One region of the Photobacterium ganghwense genome, then DNA from elsewhere that is predicted to be linked to it. Evidence: predicted binding sites of a transcription regulator. Region 1 holds the regulator's gene; the other holds the start of a gene.
The links. The regulator MetJ, encoded in region 1, represses methionine synthesis genes. The targets are predictions, from matches to a motif close to TTAGACNTNTANANGTCTAA.
Positions count from the first base shown of each region.

Region 2: metE (5-methyltetrahydropteroyltriglutamate--homocysteine S-methyltransferase) is a predicted target of MetJ. The motif match lies at 9,854-9,873, and genes of this name have one in related genera.

Region 1 covers NZ_CP071325.1:195,177-211,028, forward strand. The annotation lists gene rraA (ribonuclease E activity regulator RraA) at 1-386, opposite strand, end outside; gene FH974_RS00945 (1,4-dihydroxy-2-naphthoate polyprenyltransferase) at 516-1,427, opposite strand; gene hslU (HslU--HslV peptidase ATPase subunit) at 1,568-2,899, opposite strand; gene hslV (ATP-dependent protease subunit HslV) at 2,911-3,438, opposite strand; gene FH974_RS00960 (SPOR domain-containing protein) at 3,635-4,291, opposite strand; gene cytR (DNA-binding transcriptional regulator CytR) at 4,447-5,454, opposite strand; gene priA (primosomal protein N') at 5,624-7,825, opposite strand; gene rpmE (50S ribosomal protein L31) at 8,060-8,275, shown strand; gene FH974_RS00980 (malic enzyme-like NAD(P)-binding protein) at 8,567-9,817, shown strand; gene metJ (met regulon transcriptional regulator MetJ) at 9,915-10,232, opposite strand; gene FH974_RS00990 (O-succinylhomoserine (thiol)-lyase) at 10,410-11,579, shown strand; gene FH974_RS00995 (bifunctional aspartate kinase/homoserine dehydrogenase II) at 11,576-13,999, shown strand; gene metF (methylenetetrahydrofolate reductase) at 14,330-15,223, shown strand; gene FH974_RS01005 (PadR family transcriptional regulator) at 15,372-15,852, opposite strand, start outside.
Region 2 covers NZ_CP071325.1:1,369,004-1,384,855, reverse strand. The annotation lists gene FH974_RS06550 (efflux RND transporter permease subunit) at 1-2,409, shown strand, start outside; gene FH974_RS06545 (hypothetical protein) at 2,610-2,939, opposite strand; gene FH974_RS06540 (mechanosensitive ion channel family protein) at 3,103-4,740, shown strand; gene FH974_RS06535 (META domain-containing protein) at 4,966-5,412, shown strand; gene FH974_RS06530 (diguanylate cyclase domain-containing protein) at 5,583-7,202, opposite strand; gene metE (5-methyltetrahydropteroyltriglutamate--homocysteine S-methyltransferase) at 7,374-9,665, opposite strand; gene metR (HTH-type transcriptional regulator MetR) at 9,953-10,864, shown strand; gene FH974_RS06515 (DUF4250 domain-containing protein) at 11,038-11,226, opposite strand; gene FH974_RS06510 (hypothetical protein) at 11,371-12,039, opposite strand; gene FH974_RS06505 (GGDEF domain-containing protein) at 12,343-13,515, shown strand; gene glpA (anaerobic glycerol-3-phosphate dehydrogenase subunit A) at 13,842-15,545, shown strand; gene glpB (glycerol-3-phosphate dehydrogenase subunit GlpB) at 15,542-15,852, shown strand, end outside.

The DNA of each region.
Region 1 (15,852 bases):
ACATCCACTTCACCGATGCCTTGTTCGTCGGCACCGACCGGGATAGACGCCATCGCCTGAATGCCGATGTCGAGTTCATCCAGGTCATCCACATGGCGGACGCAGCCATACACGATTAACCCTTCCCATTCGTTGCCGGCAGCCAGCTGTGCCAGTTCCGCATCCACCAGGGCGCGGCGCAGTGAGCCGCCGCCATCAATCAGCAGCACCCGGCCTGCGCCAGGTTCTTCCAGCACCGTGCGGATCAGACCGCAGTCCTCGAAACACTTGATCGTGGTGATCTGGCCGCCAAACGAGCTACGGCCGCCATATGAACTGAACATAGGTTCGACAACGTCGACCTTGTCGAGGTAGATGTCGCAGAGTTCGGACGTATTGTATTCCATGGGCGCGCTTCTTCTTGTGGCAAATGAAAAGGGTCGCCGGGTTGCCTGCGGGCAACCAGGCATAATTTGTTGAAAGTATAATCAGTTAGCTGGTCAAGATACAAGACCGCCAGCGGTTATACCAGGAAATCACACGGCCGCGAGGACCACACCGGCGGCAAACAGCAAGTTGGTCAGCAAAGCGCACTTCACCATGGTTGCCATCATCGGGCGAAGTGCCGCCCCGTCAGCGGCGGTCAGTACCTGTTTACCATGCTTAAACAGCAACGGCGCACTCAGGATAAACAGCCAGCCGTACGGCGAATGGATTTCCAGGGCGGCAAACAGCGCCAGACACAGCACGCTGCCGACCAGCAGAAACAGGTGGTATTTACGGCCCCATTCCGGCCCCATTCGAACCGCCAGAGTCAGCTTGCCACAGGCCCGGTCGTTGTCGATATCGCGCAGGTTATTGATATTGAGCACGCCCACGGCCAATAAGCCACAAGCGGTTGCCGGCAGCATGATGATGGAGTCAATCTGTCCTGCCTGCAGATAATAGGTTCCGGCCACGCCCAGCCAGCCAAAGAACATCAGGACGGAAAGATCGCCAAGGCCGCGATAGCCGTACGGCTTGTTGCCGACGGTGTAGGCGATAGACGCGGCGATCGCCATCAGCCCGAGCAGCATAAAGCCGAACATGTCCTGTAGGTTATCGGTCGCGATCGCGATCAGGCTCAGGCCGCTGGCAATGGTCAGGCCGATATTCAGCAGCATGGCTTTGCGCATCGCGGCAGGGGTAACCAGCCCAGACTGGATAGCACGCTGTGGCCCCAGGCGTTGCTCGTTGTCGGTGCCTTTAACGGCATCGCCGTAGTCGTTGGCAAGGTTCGAGAGGATCTGCAACAGCAGCGCTGTCAGCAGAGCAAGACCGGCGATAAGGGCAGAGAAGCTGCCTTGCCAGCCCGCCACGGCACTGCCACAGACGATAGAGGCGACGGCCAGAGGCAGCGTTTTTGGCCGGCAAGCGTCCAGCCAGATTGCGAGTGAAGATGATTTCATAGTGAGCTTTCGTCAATCAACCGGTGAGTGATCCATTATGGCTGAACTGTGATTATGGGCAACTTTATCGGGAGATTGTTTGTTTAAAAACAAAAAAACGGTGCCTTATGGCACCGTTTGCAGAATCAGCCGGAAGAAACTTACAGGATGAAACGGCTCAGATCTTCATCATCGACCAGTTCACCCAGACGGGCTGTGACGTAAGCATCGTCAATCAACACTTTCTCACCGTTTCTTTCAGTCGCATCGAAAGACAGCTCTTCCATCAGGCGCTCCATCACGGTGTGCAGGCGACGGGCACCGATGTTCTCGGTACGCTCGTTAACCTGCCAGGCCGCTTCAGCCAGCTTGCTGATCCCGCTTTCATCGAACTCAATGTTCACGGATTCGGTCGCCATCAGGGCTTTGTACTGCTCGGTCAGCGAGGCATTCGGCTCAGTCAGGATGCGCTTGAAGTCATGGCTGGTCAGGGCTTCCAGCTCAACGCGAATTGGCAGACGGCCTTGCAGCTCTGGGATCAAATCTGACGGTTTGGCAACCTGGAACGCGCCTGAGGCGATGAACAGGATGTGGTCGGTACGAACCATGCCGTGCTTGGTTGAGACCGTGCTGCCTTCAACCAGTGGCAGCAGGTCACGCTGGACCCCTTCGCGAGACACATCAGGACCTGACGTTTCACCGCGCTTACAAATCTTGTCGATTTCATCCAGGAACACGATACCGTGGTTTTCCACCGCAAAGATGGCCTGATCTTTCAGCTCGTCATGGTTAACCAGCTTGGAGGCCTCATCTTCTGTTACCGCCTTCATCGCGTCCTTGATTTTCATCTTACGCTTTTTGGTGGTGTTGCCGGCCAGGTTCTGGAACATGCCCTGCAGCTGGTTGGTCATCTCTTCCATACCAGGAGGGGCCATGATCTCTACGCCCATTTGCGGCGCAGCGACATCGATTTCGATCTCTTTGTCATCCAGCTTGCCTTCACGCAGTTTTTTACGGAAAGACTGGCGGGTGGCAGAGTTGTTGTCGCTGGACTCGTTCTGGCCCCAGGCGTCACGGGCCGGTGGCAGCAGCACATCCAGAATGCGGTCTTCGGCCAGCTCTTCAGCGCGGAAACGTACTTTTTCCATCGCCTGCTGGTGGGTCATTTTGACCGCCACATCCGTCAGATCACGGATAATGGTTTCGACTTCTTTGCCGACGTAGCCGACTTCGGTGAACTTGGTGGCTTCTACTTTGATAAACGGCGCGTTAGCCAGCTTGGCCAGGCGGCGGGCAATTTCTGTTTTACCCACACCCGTCGGACCGATCATCAGGATATTTTTCGGGGTTACTTCAACGCGCAGCTCTTCCGGCAGCTGCATACGACGCCAGCGGTTACGCAGCGCGATCGCAACTGCACGCTTGGCTTTGTCCTGACCGATGATGTGGCGGTCAAGTTCATGGACGATTTCGCGAGGAGTCATTTCAGACATGGCCGCTTCCCTTATTTTGTGTCGAGCTCTTCGATGGTGTGGAAATGGTTGGTGAACACACAGATGTCACCCGCAATGTTCAGGGCCTTCTCGGCAATTTCGCGGGCGCCCAAATCGGTGTTTTCCAGCAGCGCAATGGCCGCGGCCTGGGCAAAGTTACCGCCTGAGCCAATGGCAATCAGGTCGTGCTCAGGCTGAACCACGTCACCGTTACCGGTGATGATCAGTGAGCCGGTTTCATCGGCTACCGCCAATAGGGCTTCCAGGCGGCGCAGCATACGATCTGTCCGCCAGTCTTTAGCCAGTTCCACCGCCGCTTTTTGCAGGTGGCCCTGGTGCATTTCCAGCTTACGCTCGAAACGTTCGAATAGAGTGAAGGCATCCGCTGTGCCGCCTGCAAAACCTGCAAGCACTTTGTTGTTATATAAACGGCGCACTTTGCGAGCGTTACCTTTCATAACTGTGTTGCCCAGGGAAACCTGGCCATCACCGGCGATAACGACTTTACCGTTTCGACGAACAGATACGATAGTTGTCACGGTGTTACCTCTTTGAGTCTTTCCGGCTGCTGCCGGTTTGGGTATACCTGACGATCTGGGGGTGGGGGACGGTGGTTTCAAGGGCGGAAAAAGAAAAGGATGCCGGGGCATCCTTTTTCTGTGCATGTTCTGCCGCACAGGGCAAACCTGATACAAGCAGGGAAAAACGGCTGGCCGGAGACACTGAGCCTAGTGCTCAGGACTCCCAGAACCAGATGGCACACGGCTCGATGCCGACCCGGCGCAGCTGGTTGCGATCGCTCTCGGCTTTACGCTTTTGCGGATACGGCCCCAGAATCACGCGGTACCAGGTACCTTTTTCACCCTGACTGATCTTTATCTGGCTAGTCAGCCCCTGGAACGCGATCATCGCTTTGCGCTCTTCGGCCTGACTTTGGCTGCGGTAAGCACCACACTGCATCAGATAAGGGCGGGTCGGGACCTGCTCTTTCTTCGCTTCGACCTGTATTTCTTTATTTTCCAGTTCTTCAATGTAGCGCCATTTTTCTTCCGGCTTCGGCGGCAGCGTTTTGGCCTCCGGAGTCGGTTTGGGCTGCACTACCGGTTTGGTGATCGGTTTTACTTCAGGTTTTACTTCCGGTTTTGGTGTCGGCTTTGGTTCAGGCGGTTTGGGCTTAGACGGGGCCGGAGGCGGCGTCTGCTGGGTTGCCTGAGAATGCGCGGGGGCTGGGGAGGTCGACAGGAAATAAAGTCCATAGCCCAACCCGGCCACCAAAATCAGGGCAATGGTGGCCCACTTCACTGGAAACCCGCTACTTGGCGGGGCTTTGCGACTGTTTCGTGCCGGTTTCTTGGGGGCACGACCGCGTTTAACGTAATCTTTTGTAGCCACGATGCTGCTGGTTTATTCGGATGGACAATGGGCCTATGTTACAAACTTGCGCCATAACTGACCAGACCCTGAACGCGTTATGATTCGAAGCCTTACAGCCAGGCGCAGAAGTTTTGTGAGCTTATGTGCAAAACATAAGCTCATATTGACAGCGATCAGGCGTTCGCTGGTGGGGCGGCGCTCTCGCGAATCACCAGTTTGGCATCCAGCAGGCGGGAGCCGGAGGCGATGTCTTTGCCTTTGAGAATATCCAGCAGCATCAGCATGGACTGACGGCCGATTTCATAGCGAGGCTGGGACACCGTCGTCAGAGGTGGATCGCAGTATTCCGCAAACTGAATATCATCGAAACCGACAATTGACAGATCCTGCGGAACCCGGAAACCGAGACGTTTGGCTTGCTGCATGGCACCAATGGCCATCACATCATTGTGGCACAGCAGAGCGGTCGGAGGCTCCGGCATCGACAGCAGGGCTGTTACCGCACGGGCGCCACCGGCAAAGGTGAAATCGCTCTTGACGGTGTAGGCCGGGTTCAGCTCCACTCCAGCACGGCGCATGGCCTGCTGGTAACCCTGATTACGGAACTGACACAAAGCGGCAGAATCCGGTCCGGCGATCTGAGCGATACGCTTATGGCCCATCTGGGTTAAGTAGTTCACCGCTTCAAACGCAGCGGTCAGGTTATCGATATGGACAGTTGGCAGCTCCAGCTCAGGGGCAAATTCGCAGGCCATCACCATTGGCGGCAGGTTTTTCTGTTCCGGTTTACTGACATCAAACGGCAGATCCGTGCCGAGTAGCAGCATCCCGTCAGCTTGTTTGGTAAAGACCAGATTAACAAATGAATTTTCCCGGGTTTTCTGCTGTCCGCTGTCGCCCAGCAGCACCAGGTAACCGTGTTCCATCGCCGCTTCTTCAATCCCGCGAATAATTTCCGTGAAATATGGGTCACAGATATCCGGGACAATGGTAACGATGGTTTTTGATTCGTTGCGACGTAAATTCCTAGCCAGTGAATTGGGTGAATAGCCAGCGTCCATGACAGCCTGTTCAACCTTTTTTCTTGTTGAGGCTGACACTTTTTCCGGGTTCATCAGGGCACGGGACACCGTGGCTGTAGACACACCGGCGAGCTGGGCAACATCCTTCATTGTCGCCATATTAGGGTTCCTCTCTATTATTTTTCTCTCTCATGCTGGAGGATCATGGCCAAACAGGGCTGATACCTGTACCAGCGAGCCTGTTATTGTAGGCTGTCTGCCGGGGATTAAACATGCTTAAAACACCATTAATTTCATCCAGCATGTGACGTGAGTCGCATTGTTCATTTTAAGTTAAATCCTGAGGTTCCACATCGATCGACCAGCGGATCTTCTTGCTCAGCGGCAACAGTCCAATCGCCGGTTTGGCCAGGGATAGCAGTTGCTGCAGGGCCTTTCGGCTGGGGGCCTGGATCAGCAGTTGCCAGCGATAGCGCCCGGCCCGGCGAGCCAACGGAGCCGGGTTAGGGCCCATGACCTGGGTATCTTGGTTAAAGACCGGGCTGGCTTCAAAGATTCCCCGGATCTGTTGCAGGAACTGCTCGACCTGATGATTCTCATGGGCTTCTGCGCGCAGCAGGGCCAGATAGGTATAAGGCGGCAGCCAGGCCTGTTTGCGCTCTTGTAGGGCACTGGTGGCAAACTGGTCATAGCCTTTGTACAGCAGCGCCTGCAGCAGGGCGTGTTCCGGGTGGTGGGTTTGCAGGATCACTTCGCCCGGCTTGCTGGCCCGCCCGGCGCGTCCGGCGACCTGGATAAACAGTTGGGCCAACCGCTCGCTGGCCCGAAAATCGTTACTGAACAGGGCACTGTCAACGTCAATCAGGGCGACCAGGGTGACGTCCGGAAAGTGGTGGCCTTTTGCCAGCATCTGGGTGCCAATCAAAATCTGGTATTCGTTGCGGCGGATGGCTTCCAGGTAATTTTCCAGGCTGCCTTTACGGCGGGTACTGTCTCGGTCAATCCGCACGGTTTTGTAGTCGGGAAACAGGGTGGCCAGTTGTTGCTCGAGCTGCTCGGTACCGACCCCGACCGCATGCAACTGGGTCGAGCCACAATTGCCGCACTGCGGCATCACCGGGCGCTGGGTGGCACAGTGGTGGCAGCGCAATTCGCCGCTTTGCTGGTGATAGGTGTAGTAGGCGTCGCAGCGTTTACATTCCGCCAGCCAGCCACACTCATGGCACATGACCGCCGGGGCATAGCCGCGCCGGTTGAGAAACAGCATGACCTGATTGCCGGCCGTGAGGTGTTTGCGCATCTGGGCGATCAGCGGAGCTGACAGCCCGGCTTCGAGATACAGTCCCTTAACGTCCAGCACCCCGTGTCGGGCTGACTGAGCGTGTCCGGCCCGGCGGGTCAGGTGAAGATGGTGGTATTTCCCGCTTTTGGCGTTGTGCAGGGTCTCAAGGGCCGGTGTTGCCGAGCCCAGAATAATGGGGATGTTGCCCTGGCTGGCCCGCATCACCGCCAGATCGCGGGCGTGATAGCGCAGGCTGTCCTGCTGCTTGTACGAGGCGTCGTGCTCTTCGTCGACAATAATGATGCCGAGGTTGGCAAACGGCGTGAACAGGGCAGAGCGGGTGCCGATAATGATCCCGGCCTGGTTATCCCGTCCGGCCAGCCACGCCGACAGGCGCTCGGTGTCGTTCAGGCCGGAGTGGATCGTTTCCAGCGGAACATTGAAACGTCGCTTGAAGCGGTTAATGGTCTGCGGGGTCAGGCCGATTTCCGGGACCAGGATCAGGGCCTGTTTCCCGGCCGCCAGGACCGGTTCGAGCAGATTCAGGTAGACCTCGGTTTTGCCTGAGCCGGTGACCCCTTCCAGCAGGTAGCAGGCAAAATCGGGATTGGCGTTCACCGACGCGATCGCCAGTGCCTGCTCCTCATTGAGCTTGGGTTTTTCTTCCGTCACGGCGAAATGCGCTGCCCAGTCGGCCGCAGCCGGTTGCTGTTCCGATGCGAAGATCCAGCCTTTTTCGCTCAGTGTTTTCAGGGTCGCCGCGGAGATGTCCTCGGCGAGCAAAGCATCATGGCTGACCTCGCCTTGGCGCAGGGCATTGAGGACCTGTACCTGACGCGGAGCCCGTGTCAGCGCACTGAGGGGCTGATCATAACCGGCCGGAGTCAGTTGCCAGACTTTCAGGCTGGCCGGGGACGCTTCGCGGCCTTTACGCAGCAGAGTCGGCATGGCGTTGGCGAGGGTGTCGCCGAGTGGGTACTGGTAGTACCGGCTGGCCCAGCAGAGCAGGTTAAACAGCGATGACGGCCACAGGGGCTCGCCATCCAGCACGCTGTTCAGTGGTTTGAGTTGGTCGACCGGCCACTCCGATTCCGTGCTGATCGCCATGACGATACCCACCAGATGCTGGCGTCCGAACGGCACTTTGACCCGCCCGCCGACCACCGGTGTCTGACCGGGTTTGATCAGGTAATCAAACTGTTTATCGAGGGGGACAGGAAGGGCCACTCGGGCAATGTTGGGCGTCATAATCAACCGCAAATCAGCATGTACTAAGATAGAGAAGTGTACCCTGCTAACACGGGTGCGGCAAAGCGGTGAAAAAAGGAGCGTATCTGTTGATTTGGAGGGCGTGATTGATTACTATACGCGGCCTGAATTTGGCGTATTGGCCATACCTATACGCTGTTTGTTATTAACGACGTGTGGTGCCCGGCTTAGGATCGGGAGAGCGACACGGCCTTAAATGTTTGAGGTTATCCCATGAAACAAGGTATTCACCCAGAATACACAGCTGTGAACGCTAAATGTTCTTGCGGCAACACTTTCGTATTCAACTCTACTCTAGGTAAAGACGCTCTGAACCTGGACGTATGCGACAAGTGTCACCCATTCTACACTGGTAAACAGCGTCAAGTGAGCACTGGTGGCCGTATCGACAAATTCAACAAGCGTTTTGGCGCTCTGTCTAGCAAGTAATTGCACGTTGAATTTCGAAAAAAGGGGATGCTTCGGCATCCCCTTTTTTATACCCATTGATCCTTCCTGAGCCTGTAACAGTCACATTCTGTTAGCGTTTCCTTCCCTGTAGTGACACAGAAATTACCCATTTTTACGGATACGGATCATAGCTCACAACAAACCTGACTAATCCGCTCAGGAATCCTTGGCTCGACCAGATGTTCGGTGCTAGGATTTTCTGCTGCTATCGCATATGATTTAGCGTTTCCAACGAACTGAACATTATTATTATTCAGGATCCTGAACATTATGTCTGAAGATTTTCGCCAACAAGCCCTCCATTACCACGCGTACCCTGTTCCCGGCAAAATTTCTGTTGAGCTGAGTAAACCAGCGAACACTGTTGAAGATCTGGCGCTGGCTTACAGCCCAGGCGTTGCTGAGCCAGTACGTGAAATTGCCCAGAATGCTGAGAATGTTTACAAGTACACCGGCAAAGGCAACATGGTTGCTGTTATTACTAACGGTACGGCCATTCTGGGTCTGGGTAACCTGGGTCCCCTGGCGTCTAAGCCAGTAATGGAAGGGAAAGCGCTGCTGTTCAAGCGTTTTGCTGGCCTGGACTCCATCGATATCGAAGTGAAACACCGTACTATCGACGAGTTCGTTGATACCGTAGCCAACATTGCTGACACCTTCGGTGGTATCAACCTAGAAGACATTAAAGCCCCAGACTGTTTTGAAATCGAAAAACGCCTGATTGAGCGTTGTAACGTACCGGTTTTCCACGATGATCAGCACGGTACCGCTATTGTTACTGCAGCCGGTATGCTGAATGCGCTGGAACTGCAGGGCAAAGACATCAGCGAGGTGGTGATTGTCTGTCTGGGTGCCGGTGCTGCTGCGGTAGCATGTATGGAACTGCTGATTAAGTGTGGCGCACAGCGTGAGAAGATCTACATGCTCGACCGCAAGGGCGTGATCCACACTCGTCGTGATGACATTAACGAATACAAACAACTGTTTGCCAACAACACTGACAAGCGTACGCTGGAAGACGTGATTGACGGCGCAGATATCTTTGTGGGCGTATCGGGTCCGGATCTACTGGCTCCTGAAGCACTGAAACTGATGGCTGACAAGCCGGTGGTCTTTGCGTGTTCAAACCCGGATCCGGAAATCAAACCGGAGCTGGCGCACGCAGTACGTGATGACCTGATCATGGGTACAGGCCGTTCTGACTACCCGAACCAGGTGAACAACGTGATTTGTTTCCCGTTCATCTTCCGTGGTGCACTGGACGTACGTGCCAGCGAAATCAACGATGAGATGAAACTGGCGGCAGTACACGCGATTCGTGAACTGGCGAAAGAGCCGGTACCGGCGGAAGTGGTGGCAGCGGCGGGTGCTCAGTCACTGGAGTTCGGTTCTGAGTACATCATTCCAAAACCAATGGATCCACGTCTGCTGCCGCGCGTTGCGAAAGCGGTGGCTCAGGCGGCAATTGACTCCGGCGTGGCACAGATCGCGATGCCAGTGGGTTACATGGAAGACAAGTAAGTCCATCTGCCTGAAACGAAAAAACCAGCCTGAGGGCTGGTTTTTTTATGGCTGCTGCCAGGGGAATCAGTCGCGAGTGGGCGCCGCGAGGGCACGGTTACTCGTTGATATCTTCGTACTTGATCCCTTTCTCATCCATGATGGCCTTGGCTTCCGCTGGCAGGTCATCCGGGCGATCTTTACGGATGTCATCATCGGTCGGCAACGGCTGGCCGGTGTAGGCATGCAGGAAGGCTTCGCACAGCAGTTCACTGTTGGTCGCATGACGTAAGTTATTAACCTGGCGACGGGTACGTTCATCGGTCAGGATTTTCAGAACCTTCAGTGGGATCGAAACTGTAATTTTCTTTACTTGTTCGTTTTTCTTACCGTGTTCCGCGTATGGACTGATGTATTCGCCATTCCACTCTGCCATTTTTAACCTTCTCAGCGATTTTAAATTGAAGTAATAGAACTAAGACGGATTTTAGCGGGATTTACTGCCATAAGCAAAGACATATGGACGTCTAGAAGTGTTGACGTCCTTTGTGATAGCCGCTATGTTGATGCGTAAAGTTTATTCAGCTGCAATCGCCCAACAAGGAAAGTAACTATGAGTGACAAGAAGCTTGCCACCGTCGCGGTTCGAACCGGCATTGAGTCCGACACCCAGTTTAATGCCGTGGTGCCACCCATCTATCTGACGTCCACCTATGGTTTCCCCCAGTTGGGCGAACTGCCTCAGTATGACTATTCGCGTTCCGGAAATCCAACCCGCAATATGCTGGCAGAAGTACTGGCGGAGCTAGAGGGCGGAGCCGGTGCCATTGTGACGAACTGCGGGACTGCGGCGATTAACTTGCTGGTGTCGGCCTTGCTGGGACCGGGCGATTTGGTTGTGGCACCGCATGACTGCTATGGCGGGACCTACCGCTTGTTCAATACCCGGGCGGAAAAGGGCGATTTTCAGGTCCGCTTCGTGGATCAGACCAACCCGCAGGCGGTGGCTGAGGCGCTGGCACTGAAACCTAAGCTGGTGTGGGTGGAAACGCCGTCCAACCCGCTACTGCGGATCGTGGATATTGCCGAGCTGTGCGCCGCTGCCGACAAAGTCGGGGCGCTGGTCGCGGTCGATAACACCTTCCTGTCACCTATCTTGCAGCAACCCTTGGCGCTGGGCGCCAATTTTGTTGTGCACTCCACCACCAAATACATCAACGGCCATTCTGATGTGCTGGGCGGGGTGCTGGTCGCCAAATCAGAAGAGCAGGCGGAGCACCTGGCATGGTGGGCCAACTGTATCGGCGCTACCGGCGCACCGTTTGATGCGTACCTGACGCTGCGCGGTCTGCGCACGTTGGCTCCACGGATGCGGATGCATGAGGAAAACAGCGCGCAGATTCTGGCATTTCTGCAAACCCAGCCATTGGTCGGACAGATTTATCATCCTAGCCAGCCGTCGCACCCGGGGCATGAGATTGCCCTCCAGCAGCAGAAAGGATTTGGCGCTATGCTGAGTTTTGAGATCGCAGGCTCTCAAGCACAGCTGGAAACCTTTGTCCGTGAGCTAACCTGCTTCTCGCTGGCGGAGTCTCTCGGCGGGACGGAGAGTCTGATTTGCCATCCGGCCAGCATGACCCACCGCGCCATGTCGGATGAAGCGCAGGCTGCGGCCGGGCTGAAGCCGTCATTGTTGCGGTTGTCTGTGGGGCTGGAAGACCCGGCAGATTTGATTGCAGATTTGGCGCAGGCCTTCCAGAAAGCGGCGGAGGTGGCAGCATGAGTGCAGGCAATCCGAGGCAATTGCACAAGTTTGGCGGCAGTAGCCTGGCCGATCCGGACTGTTATCGCCGGGTCGTCGAGATTCTACGGGAATACTCCGGTGACACCGATCTGGTGGTGGTGTCTGCGGCAGGAAAAACCACAAATAATTTAATCGAGTGGCTGACCTTGCTTGGCAAAGACGGCCGTCAGGCCCACGAAGCCCTGCAGGCTTTGCGTCAGTTCCAGCAACAACTGATTGAAAACCTGCTCAGCGGTGAGTTGGCAGATGAGCTGCTGACTCAGCTGCATCTGGAGCTGGGCGAGATCGCCCGTGTCGGGGAGCAGTTGCCGCTCAGTGAAGCGCAGTCAGCCTGGGTTCAAGGGCACGGTGAGCTCTGGTCGGCCCGGCTGATGGCCGCGCTGCTGAGTCAGCAGGGGCTGCCTGCCGTGAACCTGGACTCTCGCCTGTTCCTGCGCACAGAACGCTCGGCACAGCCGGAGGTCGACAGGGCCCAGTCATGGCCGCTGCTCAAGGCGCAACTGGCGCAGCATCAGCATAAGCGGGTGGTGATCACCGGGTTTATGGCGCGTAACGGCGCCGGGGAAACTGTGCTGCTCGGGCGTAACGGCTCGGATTATTCCGCTACCGTGATTGGCGCACTGGCTGAAGTCCAGCGGGTGACGATCTGGAGCGACGTCGCTGGGGTGTACAGTGCCGATCCACGTAAAGTCGGGGATGCCTGTCTGCTGCCGCTGCTGCGGCTCGATGAAGCCAGCGAACTGGCGCGGCTGGCAGCCCCGGTACTGCACAGCCGGACTCTGCAACCGGTGGCGCAGAGTGCCATTGATCTGACCCTGCGTTGCAGCCATCAGCCGGAATCCGGTTCAACCCGGGTTGAGCGGGTGCTGGCCTCCGGACGTGGCGCTAAAATCGTGACGTCACTGGATGACGTCTGTGTGATTGCGTTGTCGGTCCCGCGCTCACAAACCCTGGAGCCGGTGCTGGCGGAGGTCGACCGGTTGCTTCAGCGTGCCCAGTTGTTGCCGCTAGCCCGCAGTGTCGAAGCCGATAAAGGGCGCATTCAGCTGGCGTACACCACCGAAGTGGTCGGCAGCGTTCTGGCATTGCTGCAGGACAGCGGCATTGCGGCGGAAATCAAGCTGCGGGATGGATTCTCGATGGTGGCGGTGGTGGGGGCCGGAGTGGTGAACAATGCCGTGCACTGTTACGGCTTCTATCAGCAGCTCAAGCGCCAGCCGGTGGAATTTATTGCCGAGTCGGAGTCTGGCCTGAGTTTGGTGGGCGTGTTGCGCCAGACTGACCTCGACCGTTTGATCCAGCAGATTCACCAGCATTTGTTCCAGGCGCAGAAACAGATTGGTCTGGTGCTGTGCGGCAAGGGCAATATTGGCAGCCGCTGGCTGGAGTTGTTTGCCCGGGAGAAGGTGGCGCTGGAAAAGCGGCACGGGATGTCATTTACCCTGATTGGGGTGGTGGACAGCCGCCGCTACTGGATTGATACCCGCGGAATTAACCCCGAACAGGCGCTGACGGCCTATGAGGATGAAGCGGTGGAATCTGCCGCGTCTGGCGAATGGCTGAGTGTGCTGGCCAGCCACCCTTACGATGATGTGATTGTGCTGGATGTAACAGCCAGCAGCGAGTTGGCAGCGCGCTATCCGGCCGTTGCCGAGGCGGGCTTTCACCTGATTTCGGCCAACAAGGTCGCCGGGTCGGCTTCCGGCGAGCAGTATCACGCGGTACAGGATGCCTTTGCCAAAAGCAGCCGTTTCTGGCTTTACAACGCCACCGTTGGTGCCGGCTTGCCGGTGAACCACACCGTTCGAGACCTGTGTGACAGCGGCGACACCATTATTGCCCTGTCGGGGATTTTCTCCGGAACGCTGTCCTGGCTGTTCCAGCAGTATGACGGTTCCGTGCCGTTTTCTCAGCTGGTGGAGCAGGCGTGGCAGCAGGGGCTGACCGAGCCGGATCCACGCAGTGACCTTGACGGTAGTGATGTGATGCGCAAGCTGGTGATCCTGGCCCGGGAGTCTGGGTTGGTACTGGAGCCGGAGCAGGTCAGGGTGGAAACTCTGGTGCCGGAAGCTCTGGCTGAGCTTAGTCTGGACGGATTCTTTGAACAGGCTGCGGTACTGGATAACATCCTGGCGGAACGACTCAGTAAGGCGCAGAAGGAAGACAAGGTATTACGCTATATCGCCCGGCTGGATCGCCACGGTAAGGCCGTGGTCGGGGTCGAAGCGCTTTCTCGGGAGCATGCGTTGGCTAACCTGCTGCCGTGCGACAACATCTTTGCTATCGAAAGCCGCTGGTACCGTGATAACCCGCTGGTGATCCGGGGGCCGGGGGCCGGTCGTGACGTCACGGCCGGGGCGCTGCTGTCGGATATCAACCGGATGGCGACTATGCTTTAGGTGAGCGGGAGAAAGTGCGACCGAGACAGGTTATGCGGATCATGCTGCTTGTCAGGTTGCACTTGGTGCGATTCACTGACAATTTAATCAATGGCAGTAACGTGTGCTATCGATCGCGAAAATAACCGGAAAAGCCCGCAAATGCGGGCTTTTTTGCGTTTTTGGCCTGCTTGAAGATCCTGCAATTATCAGTTGAGAAATATTCATGATCATCGTGTTGACATTAAATTGGTTACAAGACATTCTGTAGACATATAGACGTCTAAATGGATATTTCAGGACGTTACGGTTAAGGGAAGGCCAAGGGGCCGAAAGAGGAAGGATTGGATTATGGGATATTCTTACGCAGGCCACTTGGATGCACTAAACCAGAATATTGCTGACCTGAATGGCAACATCAATGTGTCTTTTGAGTTTTTCCCGCCGAGCAGCGAGCAAATGGAGCAAACCTTGTGGCAATCCATTCATCGCCTGAAAACCCTGAAACCGAAGTTTGTGTCAGTGACCTACGGGGCTAACTCCGGCGAGCGGGACCGGACACACTCCATCATCAAAGACATTAAAGATCAGACCGGCCTCATTGCAGCGCCTCACCTGACCTGCATTGATGCCAGCCGCGATGAACTGCGGACCATCGCCCGCGATTACTGGAACAACGGTATTCGCCATATTGTCGCTCTGCGGGGTGATCTGCCGGAGAAAGGCATCAAGCCGGATATGTATGCGGTGGATCTGGTGGAACTGCTGCGCGCGGAAGCAGATTTCGATATCTCAGTGGCGGCTTACCCGGAAGTACATCCGGAAGCCAAAAGCGCACAGGCCGATCTGATTAACCTCAAGCGTAAAGTGGATGCCGGAGCAAGCCGGGCGATCACTCAGTTCTTCTTCGATGTGGAAAGCTACCTGCGTTTTCGCGACCGCTGTGTGGCGGCAGGGATTGATGTAGAGATTGTCCCGGGCATTCTGCCGGTGTCGAACATGAAGCAGGCCAAGCGCTTTGCCAGCACCAATAATGTGAAAATTCCGGGCTGGCTGGAGAAGCAGTACGAAGGGCTGGATGATGATCTGCTCAGCCGCCAGATGGTTGGGGCGAGCAATGCAATTGACATGGTGCGTGTCCTGAGCCGCGAAGGGGTAAAAGATTTCCACTTCTACACCCTGAACCGTGCAGAGCTGACCTACGCCATTTGCCATACTCTGGGTGTGCGGGCGGAAACGGCCTGATGTGACACCACATGGCTGACCGTTCGCCACTGGCGTTGTCCGGGGCGGGTAACCAGCCAGATAAGCATAAAAAAAGCCGCTGCATGTGCAGCGGCTTGTGTTTGTGGCGGGCTGCCGTCGGGCGGCTTTCGCGCGATATCGTATGAGCTTACAGGGCTACCGGGCTGTTAGGGGCATCCATGTCTTTCAGCTCGACCAGTACCTCTTCTGCCCAGTCGATCCATGCCTGACGATTATGGATAGCACGGCGCAGTGTCAGTCGGTCAAGACGGGACTGGCGATCCATGTTTTTGTAATCGGCGAAATGGACTTTTTCCAGCTCGGCATAGTGGTTCAGCAGCGTGTGTGATTCTTCAATCAGGCCTTCCAGCTGACGCTGCATCGGCTCAGAGTTGTGCACACTGCATACCACCAGTTTCGCAGAAAACTCATCGCGAATGGTTGGGTTACGTGCCGGCTCCTGGAACCACTCGAACAGCGCCTGGCGACCCAGATCCGTGATCGAGTACACCTTACGGTCCGGTTTGCCTTCCTGAGGTTCAAGCTTGCAAGTGACCTGATCGTTGCCGGCCATCTTGTTCAGCTCACGGTAAACCTGCTGGTGGCTGGCTTTCCAGAAATAGCCGATA
Region 2 (15,852 bases), 1.2 Mb from region 1:
GATATCGCCTCGGTGTACAAAACGGAAACGGAAACACCGTCGCTGCTTTACCACAGCAACGGCGAGCAGGCGCTGTCGGTGGGGATCTCCTTTGTCAGCGGCGTCAACGTGGTTAACGTCTCCCAGGCTATTGGCGACAAAATTCAGCAACTGGAATCGCAAATGCCGGTCGGCATGGTGCTGGATACCGTCTATGACCAGGGTGCTGTGGTCGATGCGTCGGTCAGCGGCTTTCTGATTAACCTCGCCGAGTCCATCCTGATCGTTATTGTGGTCTTGCTGGTTTTCATGGGTCTGCGTTCAGGCATTCTGATGGGCGTGGTACTGCTGCTGACCATCTTTGGTACATTCATTGCGATGAATGTGCTGGGCATCGAACTACAGCTGATTTCGCTGGGAGCATTGATCATTGCGCTCGGGATGCTGGTCGACAATGCCATCGTGGTCACCGAAGGGATCCTGATCGGCATTCAAAGAGGCCAAACACGTCTGGAAGCCGCCGGACAAGTGGTCAAGCAGACCCAATGGCCGCTGCTGGGTGCCACTGTCATCGGTATTATCGCGTTTGCCCCGATTGGCTTATCGCAGGATGCGACCGGTGAATTCTGTAAATCGCTGTTTCAGGTACTTCTGATTTCCCTGTTTATCAGCTGGATCACCGCCATCACCATCACGCCGTTCTTCTGTCACCTGTTGTTCAAAGACGGTGAAAGCAATGGCGAGCCGCAGGAGCTGTATCAGGGCTGGTTCTTCAATCTATACCGCTCGCTGCTGACGCTGGCCCTGCGCTTTAAGATCCTAACGCTGGGTCTAGTCGTCGCTATGCTGGTCACGGCTGTCATCGGTATGGGTCACGTGAAAAATGTGTTCTTCCCGCCATCGAATACGCCGATTTTCTTCGTCGATATCTGGATGCCGGAAGGCACCGATATTCTGGGTACGGAGAATTTCGTCAGCCGCATTGAGCAGGATCTGCTGCAGTTTGAAGCGGAAAACCAGGTCGGCATGAAGCAGCTGACATCCGTGATCGGTCAGGGTGCCCAGCGTTTCGTGCTGCCTTACGCGCCGGAAAAAGGCTATGACGCATTTGCCCAGCTGATGATTGAAATGGACAGCCTGGAGCAACAGTATGAAGGCATGCCTAAGCTGACGGCTTATCTACGGGAAAATTACTCGGATGCCGAGTTCCGGGTGAAGTTTCTGGAAAACGGGCCGTCTCCGGCCGCAAAAATTGAAGCCCGCTTCTACGGTGAAGACCCAACGGTATTGCGTCAGCTGGCCTATCAAGCAGAGCAAATTTTGCAGGCCGAGCCAAGCGCCGAAAACATTCGCCACAGTTGGCGTAATCAGGTCGCGGTTGTGCGTCCGCAACTCAATATGGCGCAGTCACGGGAAGTCGGTATCAGCAAGCAGGATCTCGACAATGCAATGCTGATTAACTTCAGCGGTAAAGCCATCGGAGTATATCGCGAACAGACGCATCTGATGCCGATTCTGGCCCGCGCACCGGAGCAGGAACGGTTAGATGCCAACAGCCTGTCCAAACTGCAAGTCTGGAGCTCGGAAAACAGCACATTTGTGCCGGTCACACAGCTGGTATCATCCTTTGATACTGAGTGGGAAAACCCTATTGTGATGCGCCGTGACCGCAAACGAGTACTGACGGTGTTTGCCGATCCGGTGCTCGACAGCGGGGAAACTGCAGACTCAGTATTCCGCAAGGTTCGCGCTGACATCGAAGCGATTCCCCTGCCGGATGGTTATTCGCTGGAATGGGGCGGCGAATACGAAACCTCGCGAGATGCGCAGGCCAGTATTTTCAGTTCGCTGCCGCTGGGGTACCTGTTTATGTTCCTGATCACCGTACTGCTGTTTAACTCGGTACGTCAGCCGCTGGTGATTTGGTTTAACGTTCCGCTGGCGATCATTGGTATTGCCTCAGGTTTGTTGTTATTTGATGCGCCATTCAGCTTTATGGCCATGCTTGGCATGCTCAGCCTGAGCGGCATGGTGATCAAAAACGGGATTGTGCTGGTTGATCAAATCAACGCCGAAGTGCGCGAAGGCAAAGCCGCGTATCAGGCTGTGTTTGATTCATCTGTCAGCCGGGTAAGACCGGTGGGGATGGCTGCCATTACCACCATGCTGGGGATGATACCGCTGATTTTTGACCCGTTTTTTAAAGCCATGGCGGTCACCATTATCTTCGGTCTGGGGTTTGCAACCTTGCTGACGCTGGTTGTCCTGCCGGTCAGCTACGCACTGCTGTTCCGTATTAAACATCAGCCTGCGGGACAGGTGACAACACCATGTTCAAAACAAGGTGTTCATGCCGCCAACACCGCTGGCTCAAGCAGTCCAGCTTCAATGTCAACGTCAACCGAGGCAAACGTGCTGGACACACAATAAACACTGTTTTTTCTCGCTCGTGTCACGACGACACATCATGTGTATTTTTGCCCGCTAAGGATAGCGGGCTTTTTTTGTCGCAGTTTGCGGCCTTCTGCGATCATTTCCGAACTTTATCAGTGAATTGAGTCAATTCGGCCATCAAAACAAACAAGGTTTCCCATCCTCACTTTCTGCTCAAACGTCACCTGAGCCGAGCATCACTCCACCAACCGAATGCGCACGGTATCTGTTTCTAGGTCAAACGGCCGACTTAACAAGCGGTTATACATCAGCAATGCCGGCGTCACTTTATATTGCAACAAAGCATCCAAATCCTGCCAGTGCTGCCAGCGTTCAACAATGCATACCGTGTCAGTTGTTCCTTCCCTGAGGCCAAATTCATAAGACAGGCAGCGATAGTGCAAGGCATCCGGTTTGCCGAACTGCTCCAGCAGTTCCAGACACTGACGGGCATGGTCGGTATCTTTGCAGCGCAACGTGACAATATGGATCAATGATCCCCGCTCAATACCTGTTAACTCATCCATCGCGGATACTCCTGCTCGATGCCATTTGCCTAACTGGTATTCACTATAGTCAGACTCAACAGGATTACCTGCTCATATCACACCTTCGCCAAATTATTACATCGAAATCACCGCTCTCCCTTTATGATTGTTTATAGCGTTCAGCTTGTTAGAGAGGTTTTTCATGCGTTGGCTTTTATTTCCCTGCTTACTGCTCAGTTTCTTGGTGCTGGCTGAGCCGGAAGCCGCTTCCCCTTCCAACGAATTTGAGCGAATCGAAAAACTGGAACAGGATATCAACCAGCTGTACCGCGAAGCGCAAAATCAGAGTGGTACCGCAAGAAATATCATCGACATGCAGATGCTCAAGAAAAATGAGGACATCCGCAACGAGCTGGAAGACCTGATTCCAAAACGAACCGATGAGAACACCCCCACCCTGCTCAAATTTGTCAGAGTACAGGTCGACTACCTGAAAATGGCCATGACATTTCTGCTGAAACAGATCAATAAGATGCAGAGTGAACTGGATGCCGCCGATGCCGAACAACGGCTCCTGATGCAGAAAACACTGCATGAAGTCACCCGCTTCTATCACCAGATCATGCAAGAACAATGGGTTAACTTCCAATGGCTGAGAACGCTCGGTCATCCGCTGGACAAAGCAGAATCGGCACTGATTGACACCGTCAGTCAGCGCATCGATTTTGTCTCGGCCAAGCTGACCTTTGACCACCAGCAAGAGACAATGCTCACCAAACAGATTAAAGCGGCGGCAGAGGCTGAAAAATCATCGCTGCAAATCCAGCATATTCTGGCCCAGCGTCAGGTCGTCAGTGACACCGAAGAGCTGAAAAATCTGGTGGCGCTGGCGCGGGACATGGGGCTTGATACCACGGAGATGACCAAGCAGCTGTTTGAGGTTACCGGGGATCTGACTAACGAATTGATGAACACCAAAGTGCTGGTTTCGCTAATTTCCGGCTGGACCAAAAACCTGAAGGACTGGGTATTCCAGAATACCCCTCAGGCGCTGTTCAAACTGTTCATCTTCATGGTGATTCTGTTCATTTTCCGGCTGCTGAAGCTGCTGACCCGACGTATCGTGACCCGCGCGGTATCTTCGCCGACCCTAAAAATGACGCAGTTGATGAAGGAGTTCTTCATCTCCATGAGCGGCAACATCGTGTTTGTCATCGGCCTGCTGATTGCTCTGTCACAAATTGGCCTGAACCTGGCCCCGGTTCTAACCGGCTTCGGGGTGGCTGGTGTCATCATTGGTTTTGCCCTGCAAGATACCCTGTCTAATTTTGCTTCCGGCATGATGCTGCTGATTTATCGACCGTTTGACGTGGATGACTATGTCGAAGCGGGTGGGACATCCGGCAAAGTGAGCCACATGAGCCTGGTTAACACGACCATCAAAACCTTTGATAACCAAATCCTGATCGTACCGAACAGCAAGATCTGGGGGGACACCATTAAAAATATCACCCATGAGCGGGTAAGGCGGGTCGATATGGTGTTTGGCATTGGCTACAACGACGACATCGAAAAAACCGAACGGATTTTACACGACATCCTAGACAAGCATCCGGCCGTATTGCGCGTTCCGGAAGCCAATATCAGGCTGCATACTCTCAATACGTCGTCGGTAGATTTTATTGTCCGCCCCTGGGTCAAGACGGAAGATTACTGGGATGTGTACTGGGATGTGACCCGCGAGGTCAAAATGCGGTTTGATCGTGAAGGCATTTCGATCCCCTACCCGCAGCAGGATGTTCACCTACATATGGTCAGTGAAGAAAAAAATCCAAAATGACAAAGAGTTAACATCACTATACTGGTTTTTAGTCTATGATACTTTCTGTATAAGCAGACAATTGCAACGGATTGCAATGTCTGGCAGGCGGCTAAAATGCATTCAGACCTGTTTATTTTATGGACGACAATTAAAAAACATCGTACAATTTTTTACGAACTGCCAGCTTTCGTTCAGGTTCCCTATGCTTAACTGGCACAAATCGTTACTGTTTGGAAAACAACTATGATCAAAAAACGTTATCTGACGGCCCTTGCGCTTCCTGTTATTCTTGCTGCATGTTCTACAACTGTTAAACAACCGGTTGAAACAACAATGATCTCTGCAAATGACCTGGCGACTCACCAATGGGTTCTGACAAAAGTCGATAACAAAGCACTGGAACTTCAACAGCCTTTCAAAGCGCCAACGCTACAGCTGAATGAAGAACTGGGTGCGAGTGGTCACGCGGGCTGTAACCGTTACTTCGGTCAGGCAGAACTAAAAGACGGTAAATTGCGTATTGAGAAAATGGGCATGACCATGATGGCGTGTCAGGATCCGGCGATGAAGCTGGAGCACACTGTCAGCTCAACGCTGATGGAGTGGAGCACGGCCAGCATCAACGGCAACGAGCTGAGCCTGACTGGTGCAGAGCACAACCTGACGTTCACCCGTACTGACGTTAAGTAATCTTACGTTACGAATGAAACGAAAAACTCCTGCTACAGCAGGAGTTTTTTTATGTCTGCAATTTACCCAGCAGTTGGTTTACTGGTTGACGCTGTTGTTGACGCGGTTAAAGAAGAAACCGGTTCAGGAAGAGCCTGAATCAAGAAAATCCACCCTTAACCTAAACTTGATTAGCACAGACTCGATACCGACGCCGATTGCGGTCTGCCGACACGAATGGCCCGAACCTGATTGCGTCCGGCACTCTTAGCCTGATACAAGGCGGAATCCGCCAGGTTGAATACCGAATCCCGGGTCTGTGCGTCCAGACTTTCCAGCGACACCACGCCCACCGAGACCGTCACAACATCCGAGGTTAACGACCCCTGATGCGCGATAGCCAGCCGTTCCACCACACTGCGGCACTGTTTGGCGACCACTTCACCGTTATTGGTATTGGGCAGAATGATACCGAACTCTTCGCCTCCGACCCGAGCTAGCATATCTGCCGGCCGTTTGAGTACCCGGCCGAGTTCTTCTGCCACCAGCTTGAGACAGCGATCTCCTGCCTGATGGCCATAGGTGTCGTTAAAGGCTTTAAAATGATCGATATCGATCAACATCAGCGCCAGTGGCCTGTCCTCCCGACGTGAGCGGGAGAATTCCCGGTGTAACGTCTCATCAAAGTAACGACGATTAGCGATGCCGACCAGCACGTCCATCTTGGTCATGCGTTCCAGCTTTTTATTGATGTCATCAAGCGCCTGATTTTTCTTTGCCAGCGTCGACACCATTTCACGGTTTCGCCGCATCAGTATAAAGCCGTAGAAAATCACCAGACCAAACAAAACGGTACCGACGATAAACACAACCAAAGGCAGACGGGTTCGCTTGTCAGCAACATAAGAGGCAGACGGCGTCGCTTCAATAAACCACTCTCGTCCTCCGAGGGTCAGCACCGGACGCGTGACATTGAAATCTTTCTGAGCCAGCTGCTCTTCCGTGGTCAACGAGCCCTGCTGATACAACAGTTGATTGTGTGGATCGGCATTGACGTCCAGCAAACGAAAAGCCATCAGGCTTGCATCCTGAGGTTGCATGGTCGATTGCAGGATTGCCGTCAACCGGAACACCCCCATCACAAAGCCGCGCAGTGTCTGGCGGCGATCCGCCACGCTTTGCGGCGAGACAATGTGGTAAACCGGCAACAACATCAGCAGACCGGCATGATCATCCGTTGTCTGAACCAGTTCAATACGTTCTGAAAACTGAAGTTTACCGCTGTCGCGTGCCCGATTCAGTGCATCCAGGCGTCGTCCGTTAGAGCCGACATCAAACCCCAGTGCTCGTTCATTACCTTGCAATGGTTCAACGTAAATCACCGGGTAATACAGGCTGCGTTCGGAGACCGGCACCATTTCACCACTGGCTACCCGCTCGGTAACATGAAAACCCGGCCAGCGTGCACCAAATTGTTTTTCCAGTGCCGGCAGGCCCTCCGCTTCCACTTTGGGTATCCATTCCAGCGCCTGAATATGGGCATGACGGGATAATGTTTGCGCCGCAAGCTGACTGAAATCCGGGTAATCGAGCAGACCGTGGTTATCATACGCCGCTTTCAGACTGTATATTGCCTCGATATTCAGCTCGACAGCCTGTGTCAGAGCGGCTGCCTTAGACTCTACATCACGTTCAAATTCGCGCTTGATATTGGTTGTTTCTAAACGGTAAAACAACCCATACAGCGCACACGACAGCGCAATGCCGATAATCACAGCTAACACAGTAACAAGATACAGTCGACGCTCCATGATGACCTTTACATTGTTCGTTACGGTTACTTAATTAAAGTCAATACTGATTATTTTTCAAATCCTTGTACTTAAATGGCTGAAAGACAGGCACAAAAAAGCAAAAAAGAGCGCCTAAGCGCTCTTTTTGATAATTTCATATATTCACACAGATGAGTATTACCCTATCCGTTATACGGCTTTTGCCTGCCACTGCTCACGCAGCTGTTTCGCGGCTGCCACCATGTTGCCCAGGGCCGCTTCCGTTTCCGCCCAGTTACGGGTTTTCAGGCCGCAGTCCGGGTTAATCCACAGACGCTCTGCCGGAATCAGTTGCTCCGCTTTTTCTACCAACTGCACAATCTGCGCCACATCAGGAATGTTCGGAGAGTGAATATCATACACACCCGGACCGATTTCATTCGGGTACGCAAACTCTTCAAAAGCTTTCAGCAGTTCCATATCTGAACGCGAAGTCTCAATAGTGATCACGTCTGCATCCAGTGCCGCGACTGACTTGATGATGTCATTGAATTCGCTGTAACACATGTGGGTATGGATCTGCGTTTCAGGCTCGGCACTGGCAGCTGAAATTCTGAACGCTTTCACGGCCCAGTTCAGGTATGTTTGCCACTGGCTCGCTTTCAGCGGCAGACCTTCACGGATTGCAGGCTCATCAATTTGAATAACCTTAATGCCGTTTGCTTGCAGGTCAGCCACTTCATCACGCAGCGCAAGGGCAATCTGGTTCGCGATATCTTCACGGGACAGATCTTCCCGCGGGAAAGTCCAGCCCAGAATTGTCACAGGTCCTGTCAGCATGCCTTTTACCGGCTTTTTCGTCAGCGACTGAGCATAGGTTGTCCAACCAACTGTCATCGCTTCTGAGCGATAAATATCAGATACAATCACCGCCGGTTTCACGCAACGGGAGCCGTAGCTTTGTACCCAACCGAAACGGGTGACGGCAAAACCTTCCAACAACTCGGCGAAGTATTCCACCATATCATTACGCTCTGCTTCACCGTGTACCAGCACATCCAGATCCAGTTTTTCCTGACGGGCAATCGCATCGGCGATGTGTCCCTGAATCGCCTGAGTATAGTCCTGCTCTGACAGGCGACCGGCTTTGTAGTCACGACGCTGAGTCCGGATTTCCCCCGTCTGTGGGAAAGAACCGATAGTCGTGGTCGGCAATAACGGCAGTCCCAGCGACTGACGCTGCAGACGCGCACGCTCTGCATACGGCAGTTTACGTTCAGCCAGCGCATCAGTGATTGCTGCGCTGCGCTGACGTACCTGAGGATTATTTACCCGCTCACTCGCAGCACGAGCTTTGATTGGGGCGCTGTACCGCTCACATTCTTCCTGCGCAACCACACTGCCGTCCAGAGCTTGAGCCAACAAGGTGATTTCACGGCATTTCTGCTTGGCAAAAGAGAGCCACTGACGCACTTCCGGGTCCAGATCTGTTTCCAGATCAAGGTCGATTGGGCTGTGCAACAGTGAACAGGACGAGCCCAGCCACAGGCGATCCCCCAGCGCCGCTTTAACCGGCTGCAAACGAGCCAGCAGAGCGCTCAGATCAGCACGCCAGACGTTGCGGCCGTTGATTACCCCGGCAGACAGTACCCAGTTTTCCGGCAACGCATCGACAATCTCATCCAGCTGAGCGGGTGCCGCCGACAAATCCACATGCAGACCATCAATCTTCAGCTTGGTGATGTTGTCCAGATGATGGGTAATATTATCGAAGTACGTGGTCAGCAGAAGCTTCGGACTACCATGCAGAACCTGATAAGCCAGGTTGAACGACTCAGACCACGCCGCAGGCAGCTCGAGCGCCAGTACCGGCTCATCAATCTGCACCCATTCCACGCCGAGCTTGGCCAGCTTACTCAGGATCTGCTGATAAGCCGTCAGCAAACGCGGTAGCAGTGACAAGCGATCAAAACCCGCTTCTTTCTCTTTACCCAGCCACAGGTAAGAAACCGGTCCCAGCAGCACAGGCTTCACGGCATGACCGGCTTGTTTGGCTTCGGCTACTTCTTCAAACAACTGCTGCCAGCTGACAGTGAACTCGTCATCGGCGCTGAATTCAGGGACCAGGTAGTGGTAGTTAGTGTTAAACCACTTGGTCATATCTGCCGCTGCACATGAACAGCCAGTCGGTGCTTTACCACGGGCAACCCGAAACAGGGTATCAAAATCCGGGAAGCCTTTACGGTGTCGTTTTGGCAGGTGACCAAGCAGCATGCTGGTGCCCAGTACATGGTCGTACCATGCAAAATCACCCACAGAGACAAAATCCAGACCGGCACCAGACTGATCCCCCCAGTGACGATGACGCAGCAGGCTGCCGACTTCTTTCAGTTCTGCCTGGTCAATATCGCCCTGCCAGTATTTTTCCTGAGCAAATTTCAGTTCACGCTGGCTGCCGACTCGTGGGTAGCCAAGGATATGTGTGGTGGTTTTCGTAGTCATAATGATTCTGTCCTTGTTATCGAAATATCGCGGTTATCTGGTTAACGCAACCATTCATCTATCTCAGGTATCTCAGGCATCGCGTTGTTGAGGTAACAATGACTGATGGACAGGGAATCGGGCAATGTCTATTGCCTAAAGTTAATGTTGAACAAATTTCATATTGATTTTGGGTTTTATTATGTTATTTAGCCGTCTAGATGTTTACACCGCCATGATTAACCAGTACATTGGCTGAACATGGAAACCGGCCTGATACAGGCGGGTATGAGCAGAGGGAAAGCCCATTGATTGAAATTAAACATTTGAGAACCCTGACCGTTTTGCGGGACACCGGTTCACTGACCGCCACTGCCAACACCCTTTGCCTGACACAATCTGCCCTTTCCCATCAGTTGAAAGATTTAGAACAACGGTTAGGCAGCCCGCTGTTTTTGCGCAAGACCCGCCCTGTCAGGTTTACCGCCGAAGGAGAAATTTTGCTGCGTCTGGCTGACGAGGTAATTCCCCGGATTGCCAAGGCCGAGCATGAACTGGCGAGCCTGAAGGAAGATGTCAACGGACGGCTGCACATGGCTATTGAATGCCATTCCTGCTTCCAATGGCTGATGCCGGCACTTAAGGAATACCAGATTCACTGGCCAAGTGTTTCTCTCGATTTCTCCTCCGGTTTTGGGTTCGAACCGATTCCCGCCCTGAGCGCCGGGGAGTTGGATCTTGTGATTACTTCAGATATCCAGCCACGCAGTGAAATCCACTATGAGCCGCTGTTTGATTTTGAAATGCGCTTAATTGTGTCCCCTCAATCTCCCCTTGCAGATAAAGCCTGCATTGAGCCGGAAGATCTGGCGGAGCAAACCATGCTCAGCTACCCGGTTCAGAAAAACCGGTTGGACGTGGTTAAACACTTTCTCCAGCCCGCCGGTATCGAGCCGAGCCACTGGAAACAGGCTGACAACACCTTGATGCTGATTCAGATGGTCTCTGCAGGATTGGGCGTTGCAGCACTGCCTAACTGGGCCGTGTATGATTTTGCGCGGCAGGGATTAATCGTCAGCAAGCCGCTCGGTAAGGGGTTATGGCGCCGCCTGTTTGCGGCTATCCGGGCATCGGAACGTGAGCGTCACTACCTGACGGCATTTTTTGCCACGGCAAAACAGCAGTGTCAAACGCATCTGGAAGGAATTAAAGCCGCCTGAGCATTACATTAGTGGCGGAGAATCACATCAGTGGCGGAGCACCGTCGTGACGGCAAGCGGCTCTGTGAAAGGTGCATTGAAGGTAAATCTTGATGCTATGCGATAAAGCCAGCCCGGAGTTGAAGCTGGCCATAGTCTGAAACCAATACAGAATTACCGGTTATTTGACCAAGTTATTTGAATTGATTATTGATGGGGTCGTAACGGAAGCCCATCAGCTCCATCTTGGCATTCAGTTCTTCAGAGTCGAGCTCATAACGGCTGGCCAGCTCTTCAAGTGTGGAGCACTCCAGCCGCAGCTTTTCATTGACGATACCGAGAACAATATGACCATCCATGCGCAATAAGTTGTTAATCTCCATGCCTACCCCCTGGTGACGTTCAGCTACTCAGTAAGCTTTTTTACCTAGTAAGCATAGACACTGAGAGACGGAATGAAAAAGCCCCGCCTCACAGTTATCACGTCCGCTTTCACTTCGAACTGAATTCACCGGCTTAGATCATGCTCAGAGCAATACCAGCTGAAAGTTCGCGGACACCACCAGCAACGCGCCAGCCATAACCAGCTGCCATTTGTTGACTGTTTTTCCGCTGAGCAGGTGGAACGCCCACACCAGCAAGCCAATTACCAGCAATGCCAGCGACGCGATCATTGGCTGAATCAGCGTCTGAAGCTGCGCTTCATCCAGTCGGCTTGCCATCCAGAGCAGACAGAGAACACTCACCATCGCACTCGCGAACCCGGCAAACGGCAGCAGACGGTGGAAAGCCTGTAGTCGGGTACGGGCATGCGTCAGCAGAATATGTGCCACCATCGAACCGAACAAGGCAGTCGCCATCAGGCTGAGGGCAATCACCGGCAGTGACATGCCAACCATCACGGCTACCCACACCACAACCGCCAGTACATTTGCCAGATAAAATACTTTCAGCGGCCCGGCATCACGGGTTTTCCCGGTTTTGACCTGCATAGTGAAGTAGCCCACTGCCGCCAGAGGCAAAACGGACAGCGGCTGCGAAAAGGCGGCAATCAGCCAACCAGCCAGCAGAACAGGTAGGGTTTTATGGACACGACCACGCTGACCCGGGCAGATTTCCCCTTTGGTCAGCACCAGAGAAAAAATCAATTGCGTACCCAGCAGCGCAGGAATTAGAAAGATCAATGCGGCATTCATAAGTTGTGGTCTGAAACTAAGAGTCAAAAGTGGCGGCGATCATAGCAATTCCTCATCACGATACCAAATGCCAATGCACGGAATAGATTTTGAACTGCGCATTGATGGCTTTTCGACTAACCACTCAGTTGCATAAAATTCTGTACTGCCCCGTATTTTTTGAATAAGTAGCAAAATTTACACTATGTTTTTGGATCAACATCACTGCACAAATATGCTTGATGGTGAATAATTCGCCTTCACGGAGAAAAACCACAAGCAGTGCGGTTATTACACGTCACCTTAACAATGAGAAGCAACGGAATGCATGAAGCGCCTGGCCAACTGCTAAAGACAATCAAGCTTTATATTCCTGATCTCTGGAGTGCCAAAGCGCATTCTGCCAGCTTTCGTGAAACACGGAGTGGTTACCTGCGCAGCCGGATCACTATGCTGGCTTGCGTGTGGGGCGTTCTGGTTATTGCATGGATTCCGTTTGATCTCCTGTTTCTGCCTTCAGGCCACGGTGAAGCCATTGCCCTGTCCCGCGCGCTGCTGGGAGCATTTCTGTTCGCCCTTGCCCGCGCCAACCACCAACAAACTTCTCTACGCCACGCCCAACTGTGTATGAGCCTGCTGGTAATCGGGCTGAACCTGTTTTACCTGCACGCCGTGTGGCAACTCGATTTTCCACTGGTGTACAGCGGCTTTATTTACGGCTATACCCTGCTGCCGATTATTCACGTTGCTGTCCTGACCATTCTGCCCGTCACCCTGAAAGAAAGCCTGGGCCTGCTGGCAATTACCGCCGCGACCCAGCTGTATGTCGACCAACAGGCCGGACGGATTTTCACCCCGGAAAACCTCGCCGATTACTGGCTGCAAAATGTGCTCGCGCTGATGGTACTCTGGTCACAGCTCTCCAAGCTCTACATGTTAATGCGCCTGTACCGGCAGGCAACGTTGGATCCACTTACCGGGGTATACAACCGACGGATGCTGCTGCAGCAGGCGCAAAAAAGCCTGCAGCTGTGCGACATAAAGAAGCAACCTTTCTCGGTGCTGATCTTCGACATCGATAAATTCAAGCGTATTAACGATACCTGGGGACACAGCACCGGTGATAAAGTGCTGCGTGGTTTTGCTACCTTTTTACAGGGCAACATCCGAAAATCGGATCTGTTTGGCCGCTATGGTGGTGAAGAGTTTGTGCTGTTTCTGCCCAACTGCAATGCTGACAATGCCCAGCAAATCGCCGACCGCATGCTCTCGGCCATCCGTCAGCTTGATTTACCGACAGGCTATGACCAGTCCACTCTACATATCACCACCTCAATTGGTATCGCCTCCTATACCAACGGCGACACGCTCTCTTCCATGATGGAAAGGGCCGACCGTGCCTTATACGAGTGTAAAGATTCCGGGCGCGACTGTGCCCGCTACCACTCCGTGGGCTACCGTTATGCTGGTGACGAACGCCGCAAAGCAGTGGCTTGAAGCACTGCGACACAGACTTATCAGGTAATACTCATCACTCATCATTAAATGCTCGCAAACGCCCAGCCATGCCTGTTTTCATCCCATATTCGGAACAAATACTTATTTTGATTGCGCTATTGCGGGCAAACACCTGCTCCTAAGTGTCACTTTTTTGTGATCATACTCTTATAATTACCATTAAATTTTCGTTTGAACGCTCGAACGCTCATTAGTCTGCTTTTGATCAAGAAAGTCCGACGTATTCCTTGGCATATTATCCTTATGGAAAATAAGGATTCGTTCCTTTTCTGATATTCAGAACAGACAAATAAGCGAAAACGAACATGACTAGTTGGTTTGAAACAGATGTTGTGATCATCGGTGGCGGTGCAACAGGGACAGGTATCATGCGTGACTGTGCCTTACGGGGCATTCGCTGTATTCTGGTCGAAAAAGACGACTTAGCGTCAGGCACTACCGGCCGAAACCACGGCCTGCTCCACTCCGGTGCACGCTATGCCGTCACCGATCAGGAGTCCGCCCGGGAGTGTATTCAGGAAAACCGCATTCTCAAGAAAATCGCCCGACACTGCGTGGAAGATACCCAGGGGCTGTTCATTTCACTGCCGGAAGATGACCTTGCCTTTCAGCAAACCTTTATCAGCGCCTGCCAACAGGCCGATATTGATGTTGAGCAGCTGACACCACAGGAAGCGCTGCGCTATGAACCCAACTGTAACCCCAACCTGATTGGCGCGGTAAAAGTACCGGATGGCACCCTCGACCCGTTCCGTCTGGCGGCCTCCAACGTCCTTGATGCTGTTGAACACGGCGCTCGCTTATTTAACCACACGCACGTTACCGGCCTGATCCGCAACGGTGCTCAGGTGTGCGGTGTGAAATGTCTGAATCTCAAAACCGGTCAGGCGTTTGACATTCATGCCAAACAAGTCGTTAATGCAGCCGGTATCTGGGGCCAGCAAATCTGTGAATATGGTGATCTGTCGATCAAGATGTTCCCAGCCAAAGGATCATTGCTGATCCTTGATTACCGCATCAACAATCTGGTGATCAACCGCTGCCGCAAACCATCAGATGCCGACATTCTGGTACCGGGCGATACCATTTCACTGATTGGCACCACCTCCGAGCGGATCGATTACGACAAGATTGATGACTTGCATGTCACTCATAAAGAGATTGATATTCTGCTGGAAGAAGGCACCAAACTGGCACCAATTATGGCGAACACCCGGGTACTGCGTGCCTACGCCGGGGTGCGCCCGCTTGTCGCCGTGGATGGCGATACCAGCGGACGCAATATCAGCCGCGGTATCGTGCTGCTTGATCATGCTGAACGCGACGGTCTGGACGGTTTTATCACCATTACCGGTGGTAAGCTGATGACTTATCGCATGATGGCGGAATGGGCGACCGATCTGGTTGCCAAAAAACTGGGCAACACCACCCCGTGCACCACACATGAGCGCCAGCTCCCTGGCTCAGCTCAGCACGCAGTCAAAAAATCACACACCGCCAGCCTGGCAAAACCAGTGTACCAGTCGGCGTATTACCGCCATGGTGAACGCGCCGAGAAGTTCCTGAGCAATGACAAGAAAAGCCAGGCGGTAATTTGTGAATGTGAAATGGTCACCTGTGGCGAGGTGGAATACGCCATTAAAGATCTGGATGTACATAACCTGGTTGACCTGCGCCGCCGCACCCGCATCGGCATGGGGCCTTGTCAGGGTGAGCTCTGTTCATACCGTGCCGCCGGGCTGTTTTCCGAATACGGCAATCAATCAGGCAATGCGTCAAGCCACCTGCTGAGCGATTTTCTGGAAGAACGCTGGAAAGGCATTAAACCTGTTTTTTGGGGCGATGCGCTGCGTGAAAGTGAATTTACCTACTGGATTTATGAAGGCCTGTTTGGCGTCAGCGACCTGCCGGAGCAACAGCCACCACACATCAGCACAAACGGCCAGCAGCCAGCCACTGACCATACAGATTCCATCCGCCGCCCAGCTCACAACGAGGAAACAGCATGAATTTTGACAGCATTATCATTGGTGGCGGTGTTGCCGGCCTCAGCTGTGCCATTCGCTGCGCGGAAGCGGGACTAAAAACGGCTGTGATTGCCGCAGGTCAGAGCGCCCTGCACTTCTCTTCCGGCTCTGTCGATGTTCTCAGCCGCCTGCCAGACGGGTCAGCCGTTTCACAGCCGTTTGCGGCCTTCGAGGCGCTGGCTGCACAGGCACCAGAGCATCCTTACAGTTATCTGGGGGCTGAGCGCACTCAATCGGCCCTGGCTTGGTACACCGCAATGATGGCCGAGTGCGGTGTGTATCTTGACGC